2 regions of the Colwellia sp. E150_009 genome follow, and region 2 is predicted to be linked to the other one. Evidence: riboswitches for the same ligand, from Rfam matches in the RefSeq annotation. Region 2 holds a riboswitch; the other holds the start of a gene.

Region 1 (15,125 bases), on a different contig from region 2:
GAAAAATAATTATTAAAAATAATTTTATTTAGTACTTATTAGCGCTAAATGTTTCTTTATTATTGAAAAAACAGACACAAAAAAAGCCGCTACATTACTGCAGAGACTTTTAAAAAAGAGGCTAACAGCTCAATTACTTATTGGCAGATTTTTATGGTTGGTAGCCATCAACAACACCTTTGGTGGTTATACTAACCGCATCATGGGCATGTAAAGATTCAAGATGGTTTATTTTGAGCCAAAAATCATCATATTCTTGGGCTTGATTCATACAGTATTGTAAACGACGTGCTGCATCTTCACAAAACATCAGGTTTTGCCCGTTTAAACGGGCGAATTCTTGTTCATCTTCACGTTTTACTGCCGCTTGTACAGGCGTTTGTAAAGCACCTTCAATTAAATCCACTAAGTTGGTAATAGGAAAATTACTGATATTATTGTTAAGCTTAACTTTTACTTCAGCTACAGAGCGTTGAGAATGCGGTGTTGCAACAATTCCGTCAGTTGTGCCAAGCCATTCATGAATTGTGTCTAAATTAAGGCTTTCATTGGTAAATTTTTGCTGAAATGCTTGTTGAATTAGCTGTCGAGCTAAAGCAGCAGAACATGGGCATGTAGATGAATAACGCACATCAATAGCCATTTCTATTGCCAGTTTACCCTGATTTAAATGACCAGTTAGCGTGATAGGGTATGCTTTCCACCCTTCTTTACCGCTGATTAAAGACTTTCTACGTAAGTGATATTCAAAGTTAAATGTTACTTTGGCTTGATCACTTAAATCATTATGGCTGCTAATAAAACCATCAAGTAAAGTCACTAAGCTTTGATAATTTAGTACGTTACTGGTTGATAGTTCATCTAGAAGTAAGTAAAGGCGTGACATATGAATGCCTTTTGCTTGGGCTTCTTTGAGGTTTACAAACGCATTTACATGCGCTGAAACCATACGCTCACTTTCACCTTTTGAGGCGACCATTATGGGCATTTCAATATTGCTCATACCAACCCAGTCCAGTGTTCCCTCGGTTTGTGCAGTGGTGTGATTGGCAATATCAGGCATCATTGTCGTCATTATGACTCCGCTTTTAAGCTATAGGTACTTAACAAAGGCTGCGCGATGATAGCTAATTAACCGCGCAACAAGTAAATTCAAGGTCGCGTATTCTATCTCATTTTTTAACCTCATACTACTTCAATATTTTACATCGTTTATGGGGTGCATCGTGAGAAAATTTTAACCTTGCACGTCAATAGGGTAGTGGTTTTCTCAGTGGAGGGGATTTTCCTTGTTGTTGTCAGGCAGCTGTCACGTCAATATTCATCTTTGTTTTTGTTTGATAGTTCAGTAAAATCGTTAGCTTTAAAATGTTTTGTAAAGGTTAATGATGAAACGTGTTGTTTTATATATTTCAGATAAATGTCCTCATTGTCGTGAAGCTCAAAAATACTTAGATGATAATGGTATTAAATACAGATTAATCAATGCCAAAATGCAGCGCGGTAGAAAAGAGCTTGATGCTATAGGGGCTCGCTCTGTACCAGCTTTAAAAATTGGTAATGAAGTCATGATTGGCTGGAATTTAGCAAATTTTAAGAAACTCTATGGCACAGGTTAAGCATCAAAGTATCATTTTATCAGCAGCTAAGCATTTGTTACGCGCATAATTTGATTGCTAACATCAATTAAATGACCTGTTTTAAGCCATATTTTAGCGCCTTCTTTACCTGCTTTAGCGTTAATTTTGCTATTTACAGGCACGCGTATCCAGCTATGCTGGGTTAACATATCAGTCTGTTCAGTTAGTGAACCTGATAATACAAATAGCTCTGCACCATTTGTTACAGTAAGTGTTATCTCTGCTTCAGGTTTAAAGTGCAATATACTCACTTCTTCAATAGTATCCTTATACAAAGGGGTAATATGTATTCCCTTAAAGTTTGCCGGTGAAACACTGCCCATAAAATTTGTTTGTAACCGAACGTGCGTTCTATCATCGGGTTGAAATTGCCATAACTTTACTAACATAGTACAACCAGTATCTGAACTTGGTTGGTGCTTCGACTGTGGTGGGTTTCTTATATAAGAACCCGCAGGAAAGTTACCATGTTCGTCTTGAAATACACCATCAAGCACAATAAATTCTTCGCCACCAGTGTGAACATGAGGTGAAAATTTACTGCCAGGTGCATATCGTACTATGGTTGTTGCACGTGCAACTTCAGCACCTACTCTATCAAGTGGTTTTCTATGTACCCCAGGCATGGGGGATTCAATCCATTCAAGGGGTTCACTATGCACAACAACGCGTTGACTAAAATCGGCCGCAATTTTCATTTTTGGTTCCTCAATCAGGTGAATAAAAGAGGCTGACAAACTATCAACCTTTTTAATGTTTTTATATTAACGATTAAGTCATATGGAAGAAACAAAGTTTATTGCCATCTAAGTCATAAACATATGAACCGTAGAAGAAATCAAAACGTTGCCCAGGTTCGCCTGCATCAGTAGCACCTAATTCAATTGCTTTACTGTAAAGCGCTTGTGCACCTTCAATCGATCCACCAGGAATTGCAACTTGTTGACCATTTCCACAACTTTGTTCTTCATTGTTATGGGGCGTACATACAGCTAACATTGCACCACCTGCCTCTGTACCATAAAATTTAATTCTATCCATTTCCATTACTCTTTTACCTCCTATTAGAGTAAGTAAAGCATCGTAAAAAGAAACCGCATTGTCTAGGTTTTTTGAACCGATAGTAGTGTATCCAATCATTATTAGTACCTTAATTTTATCAAATGAATTTTGAAATATATCCATAGGTTTTAATTGAGTGACCTGAGTAATATATTTGTTTTCTAACGAACGAATATTAAGCTACCTATCGATAGGTAGTCAACAAGTTTGTTTGAATTTCTTTTGCGTAATAATTTAAAAAACACAGATATAATATAGATAAACAATGATTTTTTATTGTCGTTCACAATGAAAAATTGAAACTAGGGTAGGAGAGGTAAACAAGTATTTATGTGTTATTCAATGTTTTTTTGTGATGCTGTATCGCGTTATTATCTTGATTGTTCTAATGAAATTCGGGTAATTAATGGGTTTTTACTAAAAGTGATATGCCTTGTAATGGGCTATCTAGTGTTAGATAATTGCCCGTCCAGTATAGGATTATGATCATGAGCAAAAAAGAAGAACTGTTAAAAGTCGCTGAAAATAAAGTACGTAAAGGCGGTTATAACAATTTCAGTTTTAGAGAAATTGCCAACGAAGTTGGAATTAAAAGTGCTAGTGTGCATTATCACTTTCCGACTAAAGCTGATTTAGGCGCTGAGTTAGCACATCAATATACTGACGCTTTTTTAGCGGCATTAGGTGATGTAGACGACATTAAAGCAAGAGGCGAAAATCCAATTGATATTTATACAAAAATTTTCAAAGGTGCTTTGTTGACTGACGATAAAATGTGTTTATGTGGGTTATTAGGTGCTCAAAATGAAAGTTTGCCAGAGAAAGTTCAAGTTGAAGTAAAGCGATTTTTTGTTAAAAATTTAGCATGGTTAAATGCGGCACATACTGCTAATGGTGAAGTTAATCCTTCGCATTCTGCAATAACCACGGTTAGCATACTTGAAGGTGCAATGATGATTAGCAAAGCATTGAATGACCATAGTTACTTTACTCTTGCTACTCAAAAGTGACATCTATAATTATTTATCATGGTTATCTGGGGGACAGTATTTAGTCTTTGTTCGTTTTTATGTAGATAAGGGCTTACGTAAACAGTAGTAGGTATATTTTACACTATTAAACAAATTTCGGGTTGATCCAACACTAAATTCTTTATGTCTACGATTCTCCCAACAACACTATATTTTTTGGATGAAAGTACGTTATTTGAACAATGTTTCTACGTTGGTATACCCCTTCTTACCAGTGGTGTTAACGTCATTAATTTGGTGCTACAGAGAAAAATTGTTAAACTGCATTGGAAATAATGACTTAATCAATTTAGGGTCATGTATAGGTTATGTGTATATAGGTCATTTTATGAATGAAAGTAATGAGTTGATAGAGTTAGATGTTGATCTTCTTAATGAGTATGCCCAAAGTTTAGGTTATCCCATTGTTAAGAAAATGTTTTCTTTGTATGAACAACAAGTAATGATTTATTTGCAAGAGATAGAAGAATCTCTATGTAGTGGTAATGTGAAATTATGGCAAGATCGTTGTCATAAAATGAAGGGGGCTGCGGGTAGTGTTGGTTTGAAAGCTTTATATACTCGACTGAAAAATATGGAAAAAACAAATGCAAACAAAGAGGGAAGGGCACAACAGTTAGCAGAGCTTAATATGCATAATAAACAAGCTATGGCTGAGTTTATGCATTGGTTAGCAAGTTTATAATGCGTTGATTACATTGATTACATTGATTACATTGTAACTGCGTTAGGTTACTCTGATTGCCCAACAAAGCGATAACCTTCACCGTGTATGGTATTAATTAATTCTGGCGTACTAATATCTGATTCAAAATGTTTGCGTAGTCGCCTGATAGTGACATCAACGGTTCTATCGTTGCTACGTAAATCACGTCCGGTCATTTCTTTAATCAAGGCTTGTCTAGACACAATATTACCTTGATTTTTAATCAGTAAACGTAATGCGCGATATTCTCCACGAGGAATTGCAATAATGTTACCGCTAGGGCTTGTCATTTCTCGAGAGTTACCATTTAATGTCCATCCATTGAAATTAACGATTGCTTGTATCGATTCACTATCATTTTCTGCTTTGTTCTTTCCTATTCGGCTTAATATATTGCGAGCTCTGATGGTCAATTCTCTTGGATTAAAAGGTTTGGTCAAATAATCGTCAGCACCAATTTCAAGCCCTAAAATTTTATCAATATCGCTATCACGACCCGTAAGAAATATTAAGCCTAAATTTTTGTTTCTAGCGAGTTCTCTACCAAGTAATAGTCCATTTTTTCCAGGAAGATTAATATCCATTATAACAAGGTTTATCTCATGCTGGCCAAGCATTGCCGCCATTGTTTCCCCATCAGTCGCTTCAACGACTTTATAGCCTTCAGCTTCAAATAAGTTACGCAGGTTAAAACGGGTGACATCTTCATCTTCTACAATAAGGACTTGGTAATTATCCATGCTATTTCCGTAAGTTTTTGTTGTTTTTCTCTAGCAAAAAATAAATTATTTATTTAAATTATAGTGTTAATTCATGCTGGAAATTTATTTAACATCTCGTTAACCATGGTAACTAAGTCTGAATTAAATAACAATTACATTACTTAATATTAGTGGAATTTAATGGTGATAACTTACTACTGCGAAACAAGTGATGCAGGAAAGGTTATGTTAAATGTGGTGCCTAACGCTGCGCTACTTTCAAAGTCTATGTGCCCATTTAATGCTTGGGTTACTATATTATAAACTAGATGAAGCCCTAGGCCGCTGCCACCACTACCGCGCTTAGTTGTGGTAAAAGGAGCAAAAACTTTTGTTTTAATGCTTTCATTAATACCTATTCCATCGTCTTTGTAGCAAATATGCACTTGGTTACTTAAAAATATAACATTAATATCTATTGTGCCATTTGGTTTATTTTCAAAGCCATGAATAAGAGAGTTTAGAATTAGGTTCATCAATACTTGGTTAATAGGCCCTGGTTTACTTTCAATAATAAGATGTTCAGGGCAGTCAACAACAAGTTCAATATGTTGTTTAGTGAGTTTTCCTTTTAATGTTATTGATACTTCGTCAATTAATTCTTTAACATTAAATACACGTATGTCGATACTTGATTGGTCAACAGCTACTTTTTTAAAACTAGAAATTAATTTAGCAGCGCGTTCCAAGTTTCTATAAATTATTCCTATATTTTCCTCTCCTTGATTTAAGAACTTTTTCAATTGACTTGATTTTAAAGATTTATTTTCAAAAGCCTGTTTAATTTCAGTGAGGCGATCACTCATTAATGATGAGGCAGTAACTCCTAGCCCAATAGGCGTGTTGACTTCGTGAGCAATACCAGCCACCATATCGCCTAGAGAAGCCATTTTTTCAGTTTCAACTAGTTGTCCTTGAAATTGATGAAGTTTTTCTAATGTTGATAGCAGTTCTTGGTTTGATTCTTTTAAAGCATCTGTTCTTGTTTGAACTTTTATTTCTAAATTTTGATTTTTTAAAAGTATTTGTTGGTATTTTTCATTTTCTTTGTTGAGATGTCTTGCTGTTTTATTGAATAAAAAATTAATGTTTTGGGCTAAAATATCAAATTCAATAAGTGGCAGTGTTTTAATTGTGTGATGATATTTTTTACTGTGAGATACTGTTTGTATTGACTCTATTAGTGTCGTGATTGGTTGATTAATTTTCTTGTTGATTATATGTGCTAAGAGTGCAAAGAGTGTTAACCCCAATAAAAGTAGCAGTACAGCATCAAATATTAATTCACGACTAAAAGCATCAATATACTTTGTACTTATTTGAATATACAGATAGCCGTATATCGTTTGATTTTGTTCAATTTTAATGATCACTTCTAAATGATTTTTTTGGTATTTAAATGATGATAATTCTGGTATTTGAGCTATTTTATCGGGTATAGATGGATAATAAATGTTTTTATTAAAACCCGTAAAGAAAGTTATTCTATCGTCTTTCAATTTTTTATAAATGTGAATGTAACTGATATCAGTTAGAGAAACTAATTTTTTCAGTTCGGCATTGAGTGCATCGTTATCATTTTTAAGTAAATAGTTAACGCTTACCTGCGCTAAAATATTTGCCCATGCGAGTGTGTTTCTCTCTAAACTCGACTTTTCTTGTGTTTCAGCGATGTAGATAGTACTAACCAAAATGAGCGTTAATACAAAAAAAGCCCCTCCCAGAATTGAGCTAAATAAAAACTTTTGATTAGACATTAATTTGATTTTTTTATTCATAATGTCACCATCGCTGAAAAATATAAATATATCAAGTTTGCTTCACTGTATTTAGTTCAATTGACTGTAATAAATAGTAAAACCCTGCTTGCTGGTAAGGTTGTCTGTTTTACCAATGTGTTGTTGCATGATGGGTTGATACTGTAAAAAACTATTGGCGACTATGGTGATATTGCTTTGAGGTGCCATGTAGTGGCTAATGCCTTTTAAAAACTCTTCTGTTGCTTGATAGCTGGTTTTTGTTCCTTGGTGAAAAGGAGGGTTGGAAACAATATGTTGATAGTGATCTTTAACCATGGATAAGCTATTTGAGGGAAAAACATTACCTGATAAATTATTTAGAGCAAGTGTTTCTTCCGCTGACCTTATTGCTAAAGCACTCACATCAAGTAAGGATAAGTGTGTGTTAGGGTGTTTTTTACCTATAAAGCAACTGATCACCCCAGCACCACAGCCAAAATCTAATACTTTTCCTTGCATTACTTCTGGTAAGTTGTTTAACAGTAAAGCGGTTCCAACATCGAGTTTTTTCTGGCTGAAAACACCGGGAAGGGAAGCGACGGTTAAGGTTACATTGCTCACAGATAGTTGATATTTTTTAAACCAGTTATCAATATTGAATGCTTTATTTAGGCTGTCAGATTTAACAATGCCGGCAAAAACTAAACAGTGGCGAGCCGCATCAATCTTTTGGCAGTGTTGTAAAAAATTTTGTGCTAATTTAGGACTTGATTGCACCCCCCCTTTTTTCTCGCCTACGAGTATTATTTTAGCGCTTTCAAGTAAGTAAGGAGCAATCATTGCGAAAGTGAAAGTTAATTCGTCTTTACTTTTTGGAAAGTTGATGATGACTAAGTCATGTTTTAGGTCACTTTGATATTCACTGTTAAATTGTGAAGCAACGCGAGCACTGTACTTGTTATTAATTGCCATGTGGTCAATATAATTGGTGTTATAACAACTAATTGTTGCATTAGGGTTTTCATCTAAATAACGGTCGATGAAGCCATCTGCCGTTAAATTTATAAACAATGGGGTGTTAGCAGATAATAGCGCACCATTACGCAATAATACTTGGCTGATATTTGACGTTGGCATGAATGGGTATAATAGTGAATATGATAGAAGATAGTATTCTACTGAATAACCTGTTGAATTCAACTTTTAGAGACGTTCAATATTGACAAAAAAGTGCTTGAAGTGTTTTAATAGCCGCGTCCCTAATTATAACTTTGTGGTTTTTTTATTCCGCGAAGTTCTAAAGGGGCCAGAAGAGGAGCATTAACCAGGTAACTACTGTTGCAATATTTATTGCCCAGAGATCAAACTCTGATAACAGTAGTAAGGGGGATTAATGCCGAGATAATTATTTATTTGATGAAATAGTTATCGGTTGCTTGGGCTGAATCCCAACAACTGTCACTGATATTAGCTTACCCAGTGTAGGTTATAATTGAGTGGAGAGCTTCTGGCCTTTGCATAAAAGCCAGTAAACACCCTGTTTACAAAAATACCGTGGTATTTTTATTTGGTTTTTAGTGAATGCCGTTAAGTTCTCCGAACTAATATGTACTGTGCGCAGTACAATCATTAATGAGTTCGAGAGCAATGAATAATACATCATCTATAAACATAAATTCCCAAAGTATTGGTAGTCAAAGTAATGCTGTGCGCAGTATTGAGGACTTTCCATTATGGACAGCGTTAGTTACGCCTTTTCTTGAAAATAATCACATTGATTTTACTAGTTTAAAAAATATTGCAACTGCGCAAGCGCAAGCAGGTAATGCTTTATTGCTACTAGGCAGTACAGGGGAAGGTTTAGCATTAACCAATGCTGAGCAGTTAAGTATTGTGGAGTTTGTATGTGGCTTACAGCTAAATGTGCCAATAATGGTTGCTGTGGGAGGCTACAATTTACCAGAACAAGTCAATTGGATTCAGCAATGTAATGAGTTTAATATCGACTGTTTTTTACTGGGTACGCCTGTTTATGCGAAACCAGGTGTTGTTGGTCAAACGCAGTGGTTTGAGGCGTTATTAGACGCGGCAAAATACCCTTGTATGCTTTACAACGTACCTTCTCGCAGTGGTGTGGCAATTCCTGTAGAAACAGTTAAAAGCTTACAGAATCATCCTAATTTTTGGGCTATGAAAGAGGCGAGTGGCGATCTCACTCAGTTTTTGAATTATCGTGAGTCTTGTCCCAATATTGAATTATACAGTGGTGAAGATGCTATGTTACCGTATTTAGTACCTGCAGGCGTTAAAGGCTTGGTTTCTGTGTGTGCTAATGCTTGGCCACAAGCTACTCAAAGCTACGTACAGTTATGTTTAGCTGGTAAAACTGAAAATATGTTTCCCCTGTGGAATAACGCTGTAGCAGCGCTTTTTTGTGTTGCTAACCCCATTCCTGTGAAAGTGTTAATGCAGCAACAACACAATATTCAGACACCAGTATTACGTGCACCACTTACCCACTTAGAATTATCTGATAGCAGTGTGTTATTAGGTTTTGACGAACAAATTAATCAATGGTTAACGCAGGTTAGCCAATCTTCTTTTATAAATATACATGAAAACAGGAATATTGCATGAACTGGCAAGATGTTATAGCACAGTTAGAAACAGGCGCATTACGCGCAGCAAATCAAGACGAAAATGGCAATTGGTATGCTAATGTTGAAGTAAAGCAAGGTATTTTAGCTGCGTTTAAAGCAGGGAAAAATATTAGTTTTGAAGATAATTATTTAGGCTTTGTTGATAAAGACAATTTACCCGCTCGCCAATTTTCACCCGAAGATGGTGTGCGTTTAGTCCCTGGCGGATCTTCTGTTCGCGCAGGTGCTTATGTTGCCGAAGGCGTTATTATTATGCCACCAGCTTATATTAATGTTGGTGCTTATGTTGATAGTGGCACAATGGTAGACAGCCATGCTTTAATTGGCTCATGTGCACAAGTTGGTCGTAATGTGCATGTGTCTGCCGCAGTACAAATTGGTGGTGTATTAGAGCCTATTGGTGCTAGCCCTGTCATTATTGAAGATAATGCCTTTTTAAGTGCAGGTGTTGTAATAGTTGAAGGTATTGTGGTGAAAAAGGGCGCTGTTTTAGCCCCTGGCGTTACGTTATCTAAATCAGTTCCTGTGTATGATTGTGTTAATGAAGTGATGCGTGAAAAAGGCGCTGAAATTCCTGAGAATGCTATTGTAGTGCCAGGTACACGCCCTGTTAAAGGCGAATGGGCAAAAGCACAGGGCTTGAGTATGGCTTGTGCTTTAATTGTAAAATATCGAGACGAGCAAAGTGATGCCGCACTCGAGTTAGAGTCAATTTTGAGATAAGCATTATGACTAAACCCGTTTGGTTCGACTCCTCTATTGAAAGTGCATTACTAGCGCATCAGTCGCCAGAAGATGAGCAAGGTTATTTTGTTTATCAACTTGATGCCTTAAAACAACACCTTGCTAAATTACAGCAGCAAGATGTGATTAAGCTGTGGTTTGCTGTGAAAGCTAACCCCTTATCAAAAATAATTCAAACTCTTGATAGTGAAGGTTTTAATTTTGATGTGGCTAGTTCAGGTGAATTATCGCAAGTGTTAGCACAAGGAATTAATCCTAATCGAATACTTAATACTGGACCAGCTAAATCCAAAAAACAGCTGAGGGCATTCTTAAGGCAAGGGGTTGCTACGTTTGTTGTTGAAAGTTTAAACCAATTAACTTGGCTTAATGAAATTGTTCAGGATGAACATTTTGGGAAGCCAACGGTGTTATTGCGAGTACAGCTACAATGGCCTGACGGTGAAAAAAACCCTTTAGGGGGAAATAGTTTAACGCCTTTTGGTTTGTCAGTACAAGAATGGCAAAGCGTACAGGTGAGTGATTATTCCGCTTTAAATATTTGCGGTTTACATATTTTTCAATGGGGCAATATGCTCAGTAATGAAAAAATGTATTCTTTGTGGAGACAAATGGTGGCACCGCTAACCCAACTTGCCACTGATATTGGTATGGATCTGAAGGTTTTAGATTTGGGTGGTGGTTTAGGAATTGACTACCTTAGGGAAGGAAAAACCTTAACTTGGCAGCAAATTATTTGTGATTTAGCCGATATTAAATCTCAAGCTGGTGTTGATGAACTTTGGTTAGAATTAGGGCGCTTTGCGGTAGCAGAGTGTGGTTATTATGTTGTGCCTGTGGTTGATAGAAAAATAAATTATGGTCAAGAACAACTCGTGTTGGCTGCGGGCATTAACCATATTATTCGCCCAGCAATTACAGAACAACCTTTTCCAGTGACTTTACTTCGTCAGTCAGACCAAGCTGAGCAATATTTTGATATTCATGGCCCACTATGTACTAGTATGGATAAGCTAGGTCATTTACCATTGCCTTCAGATGTTCAGATAGGTGATGAATTAGTTTTTGGTTACTGTGGTGCATATGGATTTACTGAAAGTATGCCATTCTTTTTATGCCATCAATTGGCGGCGGAATATGTTGTACAAAAAGGTGAATTAGTTGAAATTAGAGCGGCTAAGCCAGCGAGTAGTTATTTAGCGTAAATCTAGCGTAAATTTATTTTATGTAAAGTAGATTACCTTTTGTTTGAGAGATGAAAGATGAGAGAAAATATGAATAACTTCGAGACTAATACCTTTGAAAAAAGCATTATGCATATGGGTGAAATGGCTAGTGGTGCTAAACTGACAGTACCCGTTTACTCTTTTGACATTGAACCAACAGGCCAAAATGCTTGTCTGAAAAGTAAAGTACCTAATGTGTATATTCAAGCTAATATGCATGGCGCAGAAGTACAAGGTAATGCCGTAATTTTTCAGTTACTCGAATTATTAAAAAATTGCAATATTCAAAGTAATATAACGCTAGTGCCTTATGCTAATCCCGTTGCTTGTAATCATAAAAATGGTGAATATACACTAGGTCGGTTTGACCCCATAACTGGCGTTAATTGGAACCGTATGTATCATTTTGATGAAACAGTGATAGCACCTTTTGCAGAGCAAAATATTGATGCTACAGACGATGAAATACAGGCCAATTTTCAACAATTATTACTAGCACAAATTGAGCAAAAACTTGATCATAACATTTGGGGGCTAACGACAGGGCAGCGTATTGCTTATCAACTGCAACGTATGGCACACCAAGCTGATTTGGTACTTGATTTACACACGGGTCCTATTTCGAGCAAACACTTATATTGTCCTGAATATGCCAAGGCAAGTGCAAGCTATTTTGATATTCCTCACACATTATTAATTCCTAATGATTTTGGTGGTGCGATGGATGAGTCAACCTTTTGTCCGTGGTGGAGTTTACAAGAAGCGTATAAAAAACTAGGCAGAAATTTTGTTATGGGTGAAGGCATATTTGCGAAAGAAAGTTTTACCGTTGAGCTAGGGTCTCAAGAGCAAATTGACTTAGCAGTAGCACACAAGGATGCTTTAAGTATTTTAAGTTATTTGCAATATAAAGGTGTTATTACACAAGAAGATGATAAATCTACTGCTTCACAAATCACTTCACAATATAAGCAACCTAATGGTTATTTTCCTCAAAAAATGACACGGTATGCTTGTTATTTAGATGACTACAAAGCCTTATATTCGCCAATGGGGGGGATGGTAGATTATTTAGCTGAATTTGGTAAACCCTTGCCAGCAGGCGAGCCATTAGCGCGTATTTTACGTATGGATAATTACGGTGATGGCGATCCTTTACACAATGTTTATTTAGACCGTGATGTGATCCCCATTTTGCATTTTGCCTCCGCCAGTGTAAATCAAGGCACAGAGTTGTATAAGGTTTTTTGCAATTACTTTGAGCTATAATACTGATATTAGTTGATAACTTACTTTCTATCCCGTTTTTTGTATAAGGTACGTTGATGATAAGCGTCTATTTATTTGACTGGGGAGATACCTTGATGGTTGATTTCCCTGATAGTACTGGCAAAATGTGTGAATGGGAAACTGTTCAGGCGGTTTCGGGTGCTAAAGAAGCTTTAGCTACATTATCTAAAACTGCACAAGTGTATATTGCTACAGGTGCAGTTGACTCAACTGAATTAGAAATACAACAAGCCTTTAAGCGCGTAGGTTTAAGTCAATTCATATCTGGATATTTTTGTAAGGCTAATACAGGGATATCAAAGGGCACACCTCAATTTCTTAATACTATTATTGGTAAATTAAACGTATTACCTGTTAATGTGGCTATGGTGGGAGATAGTTTTGAAAAAGATATTAAACCTGCCGTAGCTTTTGGTATTCAAGCTATTTGGTTTTCCAAAAATAATACAGAACCAGTTCCTGATAATGTTAAAGTAATAAAGCAGTTAAGTGAATTGTACTGATAACAGTTGCTTCAACTGGTTTGATTGCATTTTAGGGAGAAGAATTTTGAGCACTAAAGACGAAATTATAAATTTCATGAAAACAGATTTTCCACAAGCTAAATGCATAATTGAACAAGTGGGAAATCAATCATCAGTTGTAAAACACCCCGTTGGCTTTGATGAATTACGGCCAGGTGGCACTGTTTCAGGACCTGTTTTAATGGCTGTGGCAGACTATGCGTTATATGTTGCTATTTTAGGTGAACTAGGTCTTGTTGTGCTTACGGTAACCACCAGTATGACAATTAACTTTATGCGAAAGCCGTCATCAGAAAAGGCTATTATTGGTGAATGCAAATTATTAAAGGTGGGTAGAACCCTAGTTGTTGGAGAAGTTTCATTATATTCAGAAGGTGACCCTAAACCTGTAGCGCATGTTGTTGGTACGTACTCTGTTCCGCAGTCTGCCTAATACTATACACGGTATAAAGTATGCATTGTTTTACGATCCAATTAATTTCTACACTCGTATATAAAAGGTGCTTAACTTGCAGCATTCATTACTACTAGATAAATATTTAGTGTCACTACAGGCGTTAAAAGGGGGAGAAAAAGCACCTGTACTTGATCTTGCCTGCGGTAATGGTCGAAATGGCTTATATTTAATTGAAAACAATATTAATGTCACTTTTGCAGATGTGAATAGCGAATCTCTTGAGCAAGTCAACCAATCGGTAAAAAAGTTAGCAACAGATAAGCAAACACTAGCAAACATTTGGCACGTAGATTTTGAGCAAAGCAATGCAGTGTCATTAGACACCGTACCAACTATCATCACACCATTAAAAAATAAATTGTTTAGCGCAGTTATTGTTTTTCGCTATTTACACCGACCTTTATTTGAACAAATTAAAGCAGCAATAATGCCTGGTGGTATGATTATTTATGAAACATTTATCGAGCAACAAGCGCAATTCGGACGCCCTAAAAATACTAATTTTTTATTAAAAACAGGTGAATTAACTACTACTTTTTCTGGTTGGAAAATAGTGCATAGTTTTGAAGGAGTTGTTGATGTTCCTACACAAGAGCATACCAAACAAGCTATTGCACAAATAGTTGCTATAAAGCCAGATTAGCAGTTGGGTATTTTGTGTTTGTTTTTTGTACATCTTTTATTTTTATTTAAATATCATCAAGCATTATGTTTGATATAGATCAATATTAGCTTCTTTTTATACTCATAACTCGTTAAAATGCCCCCTTTATAATTTATAGGAGTGTAAATAGGCATGTCACACGAAGAAGACTTTAAAGATACTACCGGCGCAGGCCAGATTTTATTAATAATAGTAGCATTAATTGCTTGTCCTTTATTGCCAATGTTAATGGGTTGGTTCACTCTACTTAGCTAACACGCGACATCTTTATATAACGACACGCTCTGAGGTGGGTAGCAAGCTTTATAACTTACTTTCCTTTTAATTAATATTTGTCGTGAATTCAATAAAGAATATACTTTATCAAACGTTAAGACTTATTACTCAATAACTAGCTTGTATTAGGTTAATACCAATTGCATTAATTAAGTTCCCACCTTTATCCAGTCTCTAGAGCATAATTTGATCACTCTAGAGGCATCAGATATAAAACGATTCCAAGCTCTACTGCATTCATCAACAATATCGTCATAGCCCTTGAAACATCTATTGGCGAGTTCATTTTGGCGTAGCCATTGCCAAACTTGCTCTATAGGATTTAACTCTGGTGAATAGGGAGGC
Region 2 (15,125 bases):
ATGAACAAGGTCATGTCAGTACTATGCAAAAAGCCTTTGATAAATATTTAGGCAAAAAAGGTCGTAATACGCAAAGTGCCTATGTTAAACCCGTGTGGTGTTCAATTGAACAAGCGGTTGACGTAATACATAAAGCAGGTGGCAGTGCCGTAATGGCACACCCTATTCGTTATGATCTATCCACTAAATGGTTAAAACGATTAATCGCGCATTTTAAAGACAGTTCAGGAGATGGATTAGAGGCAGTTTTACCGCAAATGAATCCCCAACAGCGTCAAATAATGCTAAACTACTGTACAGAATATGATTTGCATGCCTCAACTGGATCTGATTTTCATCATCCAAACAAATGGTCTGATTTAGGTCGTAACTTGATTTTACCTGATGGGGCTAAACCTATCTGGGCAATGTGGAAATAATCACTTAAACGTTTACTAAATAATTGATGAGCGTTTAAAAGGAGATTTTATGAGTCAATTTTTTTATGTACACCCCGATAACCCGCAAGGTCGCTTAATGAAGCAAGCTGTGGCAATTATTAATGATGGTGGTGTTATTGTTTATCCTACTGATTCAGGTTATGCCTTAGGTTGCCATTTAGGCGATAAAAAAGCATTAGAACGGATTTGCCAAATTAGAGATATTAATAAAGAGCATAACTTCACGTTAGTTTGTCAGGATTTGTCACAATTATCTGAATACACCCGTATTGACAATACGGCATACAGGTTATTAAAAAATAATACGCCTGGTGCTTATACGTTTATTTTTAAAGGTAGCAAAGAAGTGCCCAAACGGCTTTTAAACCCCAAAAAGAAAACCATAGGTATACGAGTGCCCGATAATAATATTTGCCAAGCCTTGTTGGCTGAGTTAGCAGAGCCTATAATGTCAACTAGTTTGATCATGCCTGGCGAAACCATGACAGAGTGTGATCCAGAACAAATTCGTGACTTGTTAGAGCATCAAGTTGATTTAATCATCAATGGTGGTTATTTGGGCGAACATCCAACGACAGTGATTGATTTTTCTAATGATGATATTGAAATTATTCGTGTGGGAGAGGGCGATCCTACCCCGTTTGAGTAATCTAAAATTAACCATCATCATTAAAAACTAATACCAAATTTAGTCTAGACAAACTTTAGTCTATAAAAATAATGTATAAATGAGCCAGAAGTTAGTTTCTAGGGAACGACTACTGACGTAACAGAGAAAAAAATATGTCACAAGACAAAAAAACACCTAAGGGTAAGCAAAACTCAGCTGATGGAAAATCTACTAATAATAAATATGGTAGTCGCGGCACTGGGACTAAATCGGTTGTTAAAAAAGGACAAAGTAAAACGGGGCCTAATAAAGTAGGTAAGGGAAAGAAAGTAGAAGAAAAGCCAGTAAAAGTAAATTTTCAAAAAGCGACCGTTAAAGATTCTGAAAAGTTACAAAAAGTATTAGCGAGAGCGGGTAAAGGCTCACGTCGTGAAATGGAAACAATCATCAGCCAAGGACGTGTGAGTATTGATGGAAAAACAGCCTTCTTAGGTGATAGAATTGATGGCAGTGAACAGATTCGTATTGACGGTCATCAAGTGAAATTAACCGCGCAAGAAGAAGATATTTGTCGTGTATTAATGTACAACAAACCTGAAGGTGAAATGTGTACACGTAAAGATCCCGAAGGTAGAGCAACGGTATTTGACCGCTTACCGCCATTAGAATCAGGGCGTTGGGTTGCTGTAGGGCGTTTAGATATTAATACCTCTGGCATGTTACTTTTTACTACTGACGGTGAACTTGCTAACCGACTTATGCATCCTTCACAAAAAGTTGAACGTGAATACGCTGTTCGGGTTTTTGGTGAAATAAATGAAGCGATGTTACAAACGCTTCGCACGGGTGTTAAATTGGAAGATGGTCCTGCGCGTTTTCAAAAAATTACTTATCGTGGTGGTGAAGGCAGAAATCATTGGTTTCATGTGGTACTTTCTGAAGGTCGTAACCGTGAAGTACGCCGTTTATGGGAAAGCCAAGAAGTACAAGTTAGTCGCTTAATTCGTGTTCGATATGGTGATATGGAAATGAAGCGCCAATTGCCTTTAGGTGGTTGGGCTGAGCTTCCTTTGAAGGAAGTGAATTATTTTCGTAAGCTTGTTCAGCTTAAACCTGAAACGCAATCCAAAGTAAAAGTAGATGAAAAAGCTATGGACAATGCGAAAAGTCGTCGTATCCGTCGTTCTGTGAAAAAACATCAACAACGTCATCAGCAAGCAACACGCCGTAGAAGAAAGTAATATTATTAAGCTTAGGTCAGGTGACTTAACGAGTAAAATAGCTATAAAAGAATATGTAACTAAACAGTTAGTTAAGCTTGCTAACTAAACAGACAATAAAGGGTAGACAACATCACACCTATGCAGTATCAATTAATTGAAGATTTTGAACGTTTACAAACCCTTTGCCAGCAATATAGCAAAGCCAATTTTTTAGCTATTGATACTGAGTTTGTGCGTACACGAACCTTGTACCCTAAATTGGGTTTATTACAAGTGTTTGATGGTAAAGAACTTGCGTTGATTGACCCCATTGCTATCGATGATTTATCTCCTTTTTGGCAATTACTCACAGATGAAAATATTGTTAAAGTATTGCATGCTTGCTCTGAAGACTTAGAAGTTTTTCTAACCCATGCACATTGTAAACCCATTAATTTAATTGATAGTCAAATTATGATGTCTTTTTTAGGGCATGGATTATCTATGGGCTATGCGGCAATGGTTGAGTATTTTACTGGAATTGAATTAGATAAGTCTGAGTCTCGCACCGACTGGACTAAAAGACCGCTTTCTTTAAAGCAATTAGTTTATGCCAGTGCAGACGTTGAACATTTATATAATATATACCCTAAATTGGTTGCAGAAGTAGAAAAAGCTGGTTGGCTTAGCTTTGCTCAGCAAGAATCTCAATCGTTAATTGATAAAAAGTTTACTGCCATTGATGCAGACCAATTATACCGCCAAGTTAAATTAGCGTGGCGCTTAAATGCAAAACAACTAAATACGTTGCAGCATTTAGCAAAATGGCGTTATTTGCAGGCGAAAGAACGAGATTTACCTTTAGGCTTTGTTGTAAAAGAAAACACAATGATGGCTGTTGCCGCTAATAACCCTGAAAGCTTATCAGCTATGGGGAATTTAGATGGGGCAGAGGTGCTTGATATTCGTCATAAAGGCAAAGCTATGTTAGCCATTGTTGCGCATGCATTAAAAGATAAAGAGACTGATTACCCTAAAAAAATTGAACGTTTAGATGAATATCCCGGGTATAAGCAAATATTTAAAAAAGTAAAATCTTTTATTACTGCGATCAGTGAACAGCACCAATTAGCTATTGAAAACCTAGCATCTAAAAAACAAATTAATCATTTCTTAAGCTGGTATTTTGATTTAAATGAAACGAAAAAAATAGCGAAAGAAACGGATGTTTACCCAGATATATTAAGTACATGGCGATATGATTTATTTGGTAAATCGCTGGAATCTTTCGCGAATAATGATTTCAAATAGTTTGATTGTTTAGCAACTATTAATAAGCAGCTAAAAAGGTTTTTATTTCTTCTTTTAGCTCATTATCATTAATACCTACGCTCGCAATTTCAGCTTGTTTAGCGTATTCAATGGCTTTATCTGATTCTTCAAACTCTTGTTGTCTTTGTGCCATCGATAAATAAATAGATGCCGTGAAGGTTGCTAATCCAAGCTTGCTTGCGCTAGCTAAGGCAATGTCATAAATATCCATTGCCATATCACCGTCTTCAGTAAAATCGCCTAAAGCTTCCCATTGCAACGGATGATCTTTGGGTGAATCTTGGTTTGTAGCACACAATTTTTGTAAATCTTTACATGCGTTTGTTCTTGCCTCGTCATTACCTTCAGTAGATGCATTAGCTATTTGTTGACAAATTTCGAGAATTTCATTGTATAAAGGGGCTTTCATTGACTCACCTAAAGTTAATTTTTCTGCTATTAATTTAATGATTGATTAAAGCAGAGTAAAGTAGATTAAAAAGTAATGTAATTTATTGTGTCATTGTATCGCATAATAAGGTCAGTGCGTGATATATTAAACATTCACTTTCTCTCATAGGTCTCCATTATGCTATGCGCCATATATAAAAGTACAAAAAAAGAACAAACCTACCTTTTTGTTAAAACACGTGATGATTTTTCTTCAGTTCCTGAAACATTAATGCTGACTTTTGGCACGCCTGTGTTAGTGACACTTATTAATTTAGCTACAAAAGAAAAGTTAGGTTTTGCCGATTTAGCAAAGGTAAAAGCCAACTTAACAGAACAAGGTTATTACTTACAATTACCGCCCCCCCAAGAAGATTTACTCAAACAACATAAAGCCGAAATGGACGCTGAAAGCCAGACCAGCGAGGAATAAGTCATGAAAATTAAGTATGTTTTAGCCTTTTTTATTGTTTTGAGTATTACGCTAATTCCTTTTAAAGCATTGCAAGCAAAAGCCTTAAGTGAAGCTGGTTTTAATGACTACGTGACTGAGTTGAAAAAAGAGGCATTGGCTCAAGGTTATACACAAGCGCTTATTGACGAAAGTTTTGCTAAAGTAAAATTTCATAAAAGAGCGGTTGCCGCTGATAGAAAACAACCTGAAAAGGTTGAAACACTTGACACCTATTTACCTAAACGTGTGCCCAGTTGGAAAGTTAAAAAAGCCAGAGAGTTGTTTAAAGAGCATCACGATATATTAACTAAAATTGGTAATGATTATGCCGTTCAACCTCGGTTTATTGTGGCATTGTGGGGGTTAGAAACTAATTTTGGTAAATTTACAGGCGGTTATAATGTTATTTCTGCCCTTGCTACTTTAGCTTATGAAGGTCGTCGAGAAGTGTTTTTTAAAAAGCAATTATGGGCAGCGTTAACAATTTTAGATGAAGGCCATATTAGTATTGAAAACATGAAAGGCTCATGGGCGGGCGCAATGGGGCAAAATCAATTTATGCCAACGTCTTTTTTAGCTTATGCTGTAGATGGTGATGGCGATGGTAAGAAAGATATTTGGCAAAATCAAATTGATATTTTTGCGTCAATGGCAAATTATTTAAAAAAGGAAGGTTGGAATGATGACTTAACTTGGGGACGTCAGGTTAAGTTGCCAGAGAACTTTGATACCTCATTGGCGATACCTAAAAATACAGGAAGTCGTAAAAACTGGTTAAAAGCTTGGCAAAAAACAGAAAAAACATTATCACAATGGCAAACGTTAGGTGTTCGTCGTACTGACGGTACTAATCTTCCTAATGTAGGTATAAAGGCTGCGCTCATTTTTCCCGATGGTGAAAATGGGCGTGCTTATTTAGCGTATGACAATTATAAAAGCTTAATGCATTGGAATTTATCATACTATTTTGTTAGCTCAGTTGGTCATTTATCTGATCGAATCAAATTTCCACCTATTCATTAGACATATCAGGTATCTATGACAGCCCCGCAAACAATATTGCCATTTTGGCAAACTAAAACATTAGCACAAATGACACGGAGCGAATGGGAATCGCTATGTGATGGGTGTGCTAAATGTTGTCTCAATAAATTTATTGATGATGAAAATACGGATGACGAAAATGAGTTACAACCAACGGATCACATCAAAGAAGGCGAGCAAGTTGTTTATTCTAATATTGCTTGTTATTTATTAAATGAAAAAACCTGTCAATGTAGTCAGTACGCTAAGCGAACTAAGCTTGTGCCAGATTGCGTACAATTAACACAAGACAACCTAGCCGATGTTTTTTTTATGCCCCCAAGTTGCACGTATCGACGTTTACAAGAAGGGCGAGGTATGCCGTCTTGGCATCCTTTACTGAACAAAGGCAAAAAGTCGGCTATGCACAAAGCGGGAATGTCTGTACGCGGAAAAATAGTAAAAGATGATGATATAGCGCTTGAAGACTTTGAAGATTATATTGTTACCTGGCCGCTAAATGATCTTGATTGATCACTACTTGCACTTCATCTGTGCTAAATTTTTTATAACAACGTATTAGAAATTTCTCTATGACAGCTCAACAACAAAGCCTTTTGTTTTTACATTTATCCGTGCTGATTTTTGGGGGTACGGCGTTATTTTCAAAACTTATTGGCTTACCTGCTTTAGATATTACTGTTTATCGCACAGGTGTTGCTGCCATAGTCTTATTTATTTTGTTAACCATACAAAAGAAAAAAATAACCTTAGCTACCCGCAAAGACTATGGCATTGCCTTACTACTAGGGGCTATCGTTGGTGTTCATTGGGTAACGTATTTTGCAAGTATGCAAATGGCTGGCGTTACTATTGGTGTTATTGCCTTTTTTACTTACCCTGTTATTACTGTGTTTTTAGAGCCTTTGTTAAACCGCTCTACAGGATATAAAAAACCGCAACTTAAAGATATTGTTATTGCCTTGATTGTTTTAGTCGGTATTTTTTTATTAATTCCAGAAATACATTTGGGTAACCAAGTCACCTTAGGCATATTAACAGGTGTGTTTTCTGCTTGTTTATTTTCCTTAAGAAATGTACTCCATAAAAATTATTTTAGCCATTATTCAGGCCCACATGCCATGTTTTATCAAACTTTGATTGCTTGTTTGATGCTAGGATTATTTATTGAAGTACCTTTAGTTGAAGTGACTTCTCATGATTGGATACTCGTTTTATTAGTTGGTGTTGTATTTACTGCAGCACCACATGCGCTTTTGGCTTCGTCACTGCGTCATTTAACCGCAACAACTGCAGGGCTTATTTCATGCTTGCAACCATTGTATGCAAGTGTGTTGGCTTTTTTATTACTTAGTGAGCAGGTTGAGTTATTAACGATTATTGGTGGCACATTAGTGATTACTGCTGCGCTTTTTGAAACATGGTCAGTAAGCAAAGGTAGATAAAGATCTATTTATTTCAAAATGGGTGTTTAATATTGAATCAATTAGTGGTAAAACATTAAACAGTAAGTCTTTTTTATCAACTGTTTAAAGGTGTTTTATGATCATTGGCATACCCAAAGAGTCGCTAAAGGGTGAAAACCGTGTTGCAGGCTCACCAACCTCTATTACCGCGTTAATCAAGTTAGGTTTTACAATACAAGTACAAAAAAATGCGGGTAGCAAAGCAAGTTTTACCGACGAGGACTATAGCGACAGCGGTGCCGAAATAGTTGCTAAAAAAGCGTGTTGGCAAAGCGATATTATTTTCAAGGTCAATGCACCTACAGTTGACGAAGTGGAATTAATGAAAGAAGGTGCTACCCTGATTAGCTTTATAGCACCAGCACAAAGCCCCGAATTACTTGAGATCCTTCGTTCAAAATCAATTACTACTTTAGCCATGGAAATGGTGCCTAGAATGACGCGTTCACAATCAATGGACGCGTTGAGTTCAATGGCAAATATTGCGGGCTATCGCGCTGTTATTGAAGCCTCTCATCATTTTGGTCGATTTTTTACTGGACAAATTACCGCTGCAGGTAAGATGCCCCCTGCAAAAATTATGATTATTGGTGCTGGAGTTGCTGGCCTTGCCGCTATTGGTACTGCCAGTAGTTTAGGGGCAATTGTTCGTGCCTTTGATACGCGCCCAGAAGTAAAAGAACAGATTGAGAGTATGGGAGCTGAATTTTTAGAGCTTGATTACGAAGATCCTGAAGCGGCTGGTTCTGGTGATGGTTATGCAAAAGAGATGAGCAAGGCTTTTATCGATGCTGAAATGGCATTGTTTGCTGAACAAGCCAAAGATGTTGATATTATCATTACCACGGCAATGATTCCTGGAAAACCAGCACCAAAACTTATTACTGAAGAAATGGTTAAGTCAATGAAAGCAGGCAGTGTTATTGTTGATTTAGCTGCTGGCGGTGGTGGTAATTGTGAATGCACTGTTGCAGGTAAAGTGACTAACGCCTATGATGTACAAGTCATTGGTTATACTGATTTAGTTTCGCGTTTACCTAATCAAGCATCACAACTTTATTCAAATAACTTAGTTAATTTGGCTAAGTTACTATGCAAAGAAAAAGATGGTACTTTTACTATTGATTTTGACGATGTTGTTATACGAAATATGACCGTTGTTAATAAGGATGAAGTGACCTTTCCACCGCCACCTATTCAAGTCAGCGCTGCACCTGCTCCAAAAGCACAACCAAAAGCAGAACCTAAAACTGAAATAGTGAAAGAGCCCGAATCACCAAATAAAAAATATGCTTTTATGGCGGCTGGTATTGCTTTATTCGGTTGGGTAGCGAGTGTTGCACCCGCTGACTTTCTCACTCATTTCACTGTGTTTGTACTTGCCTGTGTTATTGGTTATTACGTGGTGTGGAACGTTAGTCATTCACTACATACGCCATTAATGAGCGTTACTAACGCGATCTCAGGTATTATTATCGTTGGTGCGCTGTTACAGATAGGCTCTGAAAATATTGTTGTACAAATTCTTGCGGCATTAGCAACTTTAGTAGCCACCATTAATATTGTGGGTGGCTTTAAAGTGACTAGTCGTATGTTAAAAATGTTTAGTAAGTAGGGGGCAGTATGGAAACGACACAAATAGCGTCAAATGGTTTTATTAGTGCAGCTTATGTAGTTGCCGCATTGCTCTTTATTTTTAGTTTAGCAGGGCTTAGTAAACAAGAAACAGCTAAACAGGGCAATTTGTATGGCATGATAGGTATGGCAATTGCTCTATTAGCAACCATTTTAAATCCAGCGGTATCAAGTCTTTGGCTTATTATTGTTGCGATGGTTATTGGTGCAGGTATAGGACTAAAACTAGCCAATAAAGTTGAAATGACACAAATGCCTGAGCTAGTTGCTATATTACATAGTTTTGTTGGTTTGGCTGCGGTATTAGTTGGTTTTAATAGCTATTTTGACGCAGGGCATGGTGTTATTATCAGTGCTGCACAACAAACTGCGATGAATATTCATTTGACTGAAATATTCTTAGGTATATTTATTGGTGCTGTAACCTTTACAGGTTCTATTGTAGCATTTGGAAAATTAAGTGGTGCTATTAGTTCAAGTGCGTTGATGTTGCCTAATCGACATAAAATGAACCTTGCTGCTGGCGTTGTTTCTTTTATTCTAATGATTATATTTGTTCAAAATGGCGGTTCAAATTTCTCACTTTTCTTAATGACCGTTATTGCGTTAGTGTTTGGTTGGCACCTTGTTGCTTCAATTGGTGGCGCTGATATGCCAGTGGTTGTTTCTATGTTGAATTCATACTCAGGTTGGGCAGCAGCGGCAGCAGGCTTTATGTTAAGTAATGATTTGTTGATAATTACGGGTGCGTTAGTTGGTTCATCAGGCGCGATATTGTCGTATATTATGTGTAAGGCGATGAATCGTTCATTTATTAGTGTTATTGCTGGTGGCTTTGGTACTGAAGTGGTAATAGATGAAGATAAAGATTACGGAGAGCACAGAGAAATAAAAGCGGATGCTGTTGCAGAGATGTTAAGTGGTGCTAAGTCAGTGATAATAGCGCCAGGCTACGGTATGGCAGTAGCACAAGCACAATATCCTGTGTATGAACTAACGCAACAATTAATCAGTAAAGGAATTCAAGTGCGTTTTGCTATTCACCCTGTTGCGGGGCGTTTACCAGGGCATATGAATGTACTCTTAGCTGAAGCAAAAGTACCTTATGATATTGTTTTAGGTATGGATGAAATAAACGAGGATTTTTCTGAAACAGATGTTGTGCTGGTTATTGGTGCTAACGATACAGTAAACCCAGCGGCTAATGATGATCCTAATAGCCCAATTGCAGGTATGCCAGTACTTGAAGTGTGGAATGCAAAAGAGGTAATTGTTTTTAAACGTTCAATGAGTACAGGTTATGCAGGCGTACAAAACCCATTATTCTTTAAAGAAAATACTCAAATGCTTTTTGGCGATGCTAAAGAAACAACCGAGCAGATCTTCAGAGCATTGTAATAACACATAAGTTCATAACATTAACCACCGAATTACCTATATATTTCTTCGGTGGTTAACAATGTTTTGCCTTAAAAAACAATTATTCATCAAAAAAATACTCAACATTTAATAACATCGATTCGTGCAATTGCTCTTTTGCTTTACTTTAACTAAAATCAACGCTTAAATCATTAAACAAGAATATTAAGGTAAACTAGGTTAGGGTAAGCTTAGTTAATTTATGCTAAGTTAAGAAAACAATATTTATTACCAATATCGATTGATTTATCGTTTTATTTCTTTTATAAAATTTATTAGGCATTGTTTAATGTCTATTCTTCCAATTAGGAGAGCGCTTTATGACAAGTAAAATCTCAATTCCCAGTTCAGGTGATAAAATTACCGTATCCAATGGTAAATTATCAGTACCCAATAACCCTATTATTCCTTTTATAGAAGGAGATGGTATTGGTATTGATGTAACGCCACCTATGATTAAAGTCGTTGATGCTGCTGTCAAAAAAGCTTACGGTGATGCGAAGAAAATTTCGTGGATGGAAGTCTATGCGGGTGAAAAAGCAACGCAGGTTTATGATTCTGAAACATGGTTGCCTGATGAAACATTGGAAATGTTCAAAGAATACAAAGTTGGCATCAAAGGCCCGTTAACTACCCCTGTTGGTGGTGGTATGCGTTCATTAAATGTTGCTTTACGTCAAATTTTAGATTTATACGTTTGTCAGCGTCCTGTACAGTGGTTTACTGGTGTGCCAAGCCCAGTGAAAAAACCATACGAAGTTGACATGGTTATTTTCCGTGAAAACACCGAGGATATTTATGCGGGCATTGAATACCAAGCAGGCAGTGAAAGTGCCAAAAAAGTCATTTCTTTCTTAACAGAAGATATGGGGGTAACCAAAATACGTTTTACTGAAAATTGTGGTATTGGTATCAAACCTGTTTCAAAAGAAGGTACTCAACGCTTAGTTCGTCAAGCGATCCAATACGCTATAGATCATAATAGAGATTCAGTTACCTTAGTGCACAAAGGTAATATTATGAAATTTACCGAAGGCGCATTTAAAGATTGGGGTTATCAATTAGCGTGCGAAGAATTTGGTGCAGAATTGATTGATGGTGGCCCTTGGTGTCGCATTAAACACCCTAAAACAGGTAAAGAGATTATTATTAAAGATGTTATTGCTGATGCCATGTTACAACAAGTGTTATTACGCCCAGCAGAGTACAGTGTTATTGCCACACTGAACTTAAACGGTGATTACTTGTCTGATGCTTTAGCCGCGCAAGTGGGTGGTATTGGTATTGCGCCAGGCGCTAACTTAAATGATGAAGTGGCTATTTTTGAAGCAACACATGGTACTGCACCAAAATATGCGGGTAAAAATAAAGTGAACCCAGGTTCCGTAATTTTATCAGCAGAAATGATGTTAAGACACATGGGATGGGTTGAAGCGGCAGATTTACTACTTAAAGGTATGTCTGGGGCTATTGGCGCAAAAACCGTAACTTATGATTTTGAACGCTTAATGGATGATGCCACGCTAGTGACTTGTTCACAGTTTGGTGATTGTATTATTGATCATATGTAATTTAATGATATAGAAAACAAAAACCAGTATTGTCAATTATGATAATACTGGTTTTTTTATGCTTATAATTTTTGTTTATAAATATGGAGTTAAAAGGTAAAACGCTCTTTAACCCATTGTACTAAAAGGCCTAAGCTTTCATACCAAGCAACCGTAGTTTGTTGTAGTTTTTTGCTATTAGGCACGTAGTAGCCCCAACCTTTAGGGCTATTAATGTTTTTTACCCAATAACCTGTTGGTGCAGCAATAGGGGTTACCCCTTCGTTTTGAAAATATTTCATTGCTCTTGGCATATGGTTAGCATTAGTAATTAAAACTACATTGGTGCCTTGCACTCTCGGACTAATTAATTGCGCCTCTTCTTCTGTATCTTTAGGGAAATTCTCGGTAATTATGTTTTGCTCGGGCACACCCAAGAGCATTAATGCTTGTTTCATTTTTTGCGCATTAGATACTGTATCTGTACTGTGATGGCCTGAAGTAATTATTTTTGCTTCTGGATGTAATGTGTATATTCGTAACGCTTCTATTAGTCGTTGAGTAGAAGCAGGGTGTAATTGGCTGGTAACAGGTAAGGCTGCGTTTGTTGTATGCCAACCACCTAGTATTATGATGTAATCAACAGGACTGCTTGACCGGCTAAAGGTTTCATAGTTATTTTCAAGTTGAACAATAAAGTGATCTGAAACCACAGGCATTGATGATACAAGCAACAATAATAGGGCTGAAAGCAAACACTTAAAACTTCTACGAGGACGCTTTTTAAAAAAATAAAGTGACACTACGAGTAAAATTAACACCATATTAATTGGCATTACACAGACAGTTATTATTTTTTTAAGTAAGAATAAATCCATTAAATTCAATCATCAGTGATAAAAAGTGATGTTACTATATCAATTCACTCAAGCAAAAGATAATCTGATTTATATGATTGAAAACGTGATTGAAATTCTGCTTACAAAGTAACATTTTTTCTGAGAAATATTGACTTTCTTTTGTCAATTTGATGGGAGGTAATTACCTTAAATAACAATGAACTTCTCATAGAGAACACTGAGCTATTACGTTGTTAAACGAGCAACAGCAAGGATAAAAAATAAAATGACTTAGACGTCTAAAAGTCTATTGCAATTGTTTTTTATTTAAGGTTTAATAATGCCGTTGCTTAAATACTATTGTTGTAGTTATTTATGTAACACCAGAAGAGGTGCGATAACTAGGTAGACAACGTTATACCGTAAGGTATTAGGAACCACATTCCAATATGCGCTGTTGAGGGAGATTATCGCCGAGAGCATTAACACTGTGGCTGTTACTGTTCGGTCACTAAGGCTGAATCCTTAGGGCTGTCACCTGATTTAATGGTCTGAAAAGACTAAGGTGGAGAGCTTCTGGCTGAAAAAGTTACTTATAAGTATGCTTATCTGTTAATACATTAGCCTACCAAACTGTTCAGTCATGCTCTTCCTGTTTTAATTCGTGAATGATTAACAATGTTACTATTGATAAGTAATTTAAATCATAGCACTTAGGAAGATTACCCATGTTTCACCAAGCATCAACAATAGAAAGTTTATCCTTAATTGTCGCTAAATTTGGCGGTACAAGTGTGGCTGATTATCAAGCCATGTTACGCTGCGCTCAAATTATTAAAAATGATAACAACAACCGATTAGTTGTTGTGTCTGCTAGTGCTGGCGTCACTAATTACTTAGTACGTTTAGGACAAGAAAATCTGTCTATTGAAGAACAAACTGATATCATTGAAAAAATACACGCGATTCAATTAAACATTACTCAACATTTACAGCAAGGTGTTGCGCAAATCTTAAATACTGAAATTGCCAATTTGCTTGATGAATTAGCAACTCACGCATTAAAACAATCGCAACATCATAGTATAAAACAAGCAGATGCTATTCTTGCTTTTGGTGAACAATTAAGTTCGCGAATATTTGCGCAAGTTCTACAATCTGTAGGCGTAAATGGTGCTTATTTTAATGTACAGCAAGTAATGAAAACGAATAGCTTATACGGTAAAGCTGTTGTTGATATTGAACAATTAAACGTAGCATGTCGTGATCTTTTATTGCCTAAACTGGCAAATCAGGTACTCGTTACGCAAGGGTTTATTGGGCAAGATGGATTAGGTGAAACAACAACATTAGGACGTGGTGGCTCAGATTACAGTGCGGCACTACTTGCTGAAGCGTTGAAGGCGGCTAATTTATCTATATGGACGGATGTTGTCGGTATTTTTACTACCGACCCTCGCATTACTGACCAAGCACGCGCCATTAAAGAGATCAGTTTTGGTGAAGCGGCTGAAATGGCAACATTCGGTGCTAAAATATTGCATCCAGCCACGTTAATTCCTGCAATGCGTCAGAATATTCCAGTGTTTGTTGGCTCAAGTAAAGAGCCTGAAAAAGGCGGTACTCAAATAAGACAAAAAGTAGCATCTAACCCGACTTATCGCTCTATTGCTTTAAGACGCGAGCAAACTTTAGTTACGGTAAAAAGCCCTGCAATGTTACATGCTAGTGGCTTTTTGGCGCAGGTTTTTAGTATTTTAGCTAAACATGAACTCAGTGTTGATTTGATCACCACCAGTGAAATTAGTATTGCACTAACTTTTGATAATCCAAGTGGCTCTAGTCAGTCTTTGCTAACGACAGCGGTAGTGAAAGAATTAGAGCAATTATGTGAAGTAACGGTAGAGCATGGTTTGTCTTTGGTTGCGGTTATAGGTAATGGTTTAGACTGCGCTAAAGGTATTGGCCAAGCTATCTTTCAAACAATTAATGACACAAATATTCGTTTAATTTGTCATGGCGCTAGTGCCAATAATTTATGCTTTTTGGTGAACGAGCAAGACGCTAACAATGTAGTTGAAAAACTTCATAGCGAGCTTTTTGTGTAAGTAGTTTAATTATTTATACTCGGTGGTTAAATAGCTTTTAGTTAAGGCATTATTCGCCACCGAGGCCGAGTTATTTCATGCTCATGGTGGTTAATAACTTATCTAGTTGGCTATTCATTGCTTGTAATTCATTAATAGACAGCCCCGTCACTGAAAACATTTGTGCAGGAATGCCATATGCCTGCGCTTTTAACTGACAGCCACTATCTGTTAATTTTACTTCTACGCTACGTTCATCAACACTATTACGAAAGCGGCTAAGTAAGGCTTGTTTCTCCAGCCGCTTTAATAATGGAGAAAGCGTCCCTGAGTCTAAATCCAGTTTTTCACCTAACTGTTTAACTGAAATAGTATCGGTTGTGTTATTGTTTTCCCACAAAACAAGCATCACCAAATATTGAGAATAGGTAAGCCCCAACTTTTTTAGTACAGGGCTATAATGGCGATTCATTAATTTTGATAAACTATAAAGCCGAAAACACAACTGATTTTCTAGCTTTAAACTGTCATCATTTTTCATAAACTAATACCTGTAAATTAATATGCTTAGGTAGACAATTCAGAATCTACTGTTAAATTTACAATACCCTATGTAGG

What was found. Region 2 has a riboswitch for lysine ahead of lysC (lysine-sensitive aspartokinase 3). Riboswitches for the same ligand answer to the same signal wherever they lie in the genome.
Region 1: it holds a riboswitch for lysine, as region 2 does, so the genes downstream of both, dapA (4-hydroxy-tetrahydrodipicolinate synthase) here and lysC (lysine-sensitive aspartokinase 3) in region 2, are expected to answer to the same signal.

What each region holds. Positions count from the first base shown of each region.
Region 1 is NZ_JBHFOM010000012.1:217-15,341, reverse strand. It holds gene folE2 (GTP cyclohydrolase FolE2) at 152-1,075, opposite strand; gene ACE1OF_RS07565 (glutaredoxin family protein) at 1,386-1,619, shown strand; gene ACE1OF_RS07560 (cupin domain-containing protein) at 1,646-2,338, opposite strand; gene ACE1OF_RS07555 (VOC family protein) at 2,412-2,780, opposite strand; gene ACE1OF_RS07550 (TetR/AcrR family transcriptional regulator) at 3,191-3,712, shown strand; gene ACE1OF_RS07545 (Hpt domain-containing protein) at 4,062-4,418, shown strand; gene arcA (two-component system response regulator ArcA) at 4,466-5,179, opposite strand; gene ACE1OF_RS07535 (sensor histidine kinase) at 5,356-6,978, opposite strand; gene ACE1OF_RS07530 (methyltransferase) at 7,030-8,076, opposite strand; lysine riboswitch at 8,242-8,454, shown strand; gene dapA (4-hydroxy-tetrahydrodipicolinate synthase) at 8,587-9,576, shown strand; gene ACE1OF_RS07520 (2,3,4,5-tetrahydropyridine-2,6-dicarboxylate N-succinyltransferase) at 9,573-10,322, shown strand; gene ACE1OF_RS07515 (PLP-dependent decarboxylase) at 10,328-11,548, shown strand; gene ACE1OF_RS07510 (succinylglutamate desuccinylase/aspartoacylase family protein) at 11,618-12,838, shown strand; gene ACE1OF_RS07505 (HAD family hydrolase) at 12,895-13,362, shown strand; gene ACE1OF_RS07500 (PaaI family thioesterase) at 13,409-13,816, shown strand; gene ACE1OF_RS07495 (methyltransferase domain-containing protein) at 13,893-14,483, shown strand; gene ACE1OF_RS07490 (hypothetical protein) at 14,637-14,759, shown strand; partial or broken gene ACE1OF_RS07485 (IS630 family transposase) at 14,930-15,125, opposite strand, start outside.
Region 2 is NZ_JBHFOM010000002.1:120,307-135,431, reverse strand. It holds gene rnm (RNase RNM) at 1-419, shown strand, start outside; gene ACE1OF_RS01755 (L-threonylcarbamoyladenylate synthase) at 469-1,089, shown strand; gene rluB (23S rRNA pseudouridine(2605) synthase RluB) at 1,224-2,291, shown strand; gene rnd (ribonuclease D) at 2,412-3,563, shown strand; gene ACE1OF_RS01740 (hypothetical protein) at 3,583-3,993, opposite strand; gene ACE1OF_RS01735 (YcgL domain-containing protein) at 4,153-4,446, shown strand; gene ACE1OF_RS01730 (lytic murein transglycosylase) at 4,450-5,490, shown strand; gene ACE1OF_RS01725 (YcgN family cysteine cluster protein) at 5,506-6,024, shown strand; gene ACE1OF_RS01720 (DMT family transporter) at 6,084-6,956, shown strand; gene ACE1OF_RS01715 (Re/Si-specific NAD(P)(+) transhydrogenase subunit alpha) at 7,054-8,592, shown strand; gene pntB (Re/Si-specific NAD(P)(+) transhydrogenase subunit beta) at 8,601-10,010, shown strand; gene icd (NADP-dependent isocitrate dehydrogenase) at 10,352-11,602, shown strand; gene ACE1OF_RS01700 (ElyC/SanA/YdcF family protein) at 11,692-12,459, opposite strand; lysine riboswitch at 12,800-13,004, shown strand; gene lysC (lysine-sensitive aspartokinase 3) at 13,149-14,528, shown strand; gene ACE1OF_RS01690 (MarR family winged helix-turn-helix transcriptional regulator) at 14,599-15,048, opposite strand.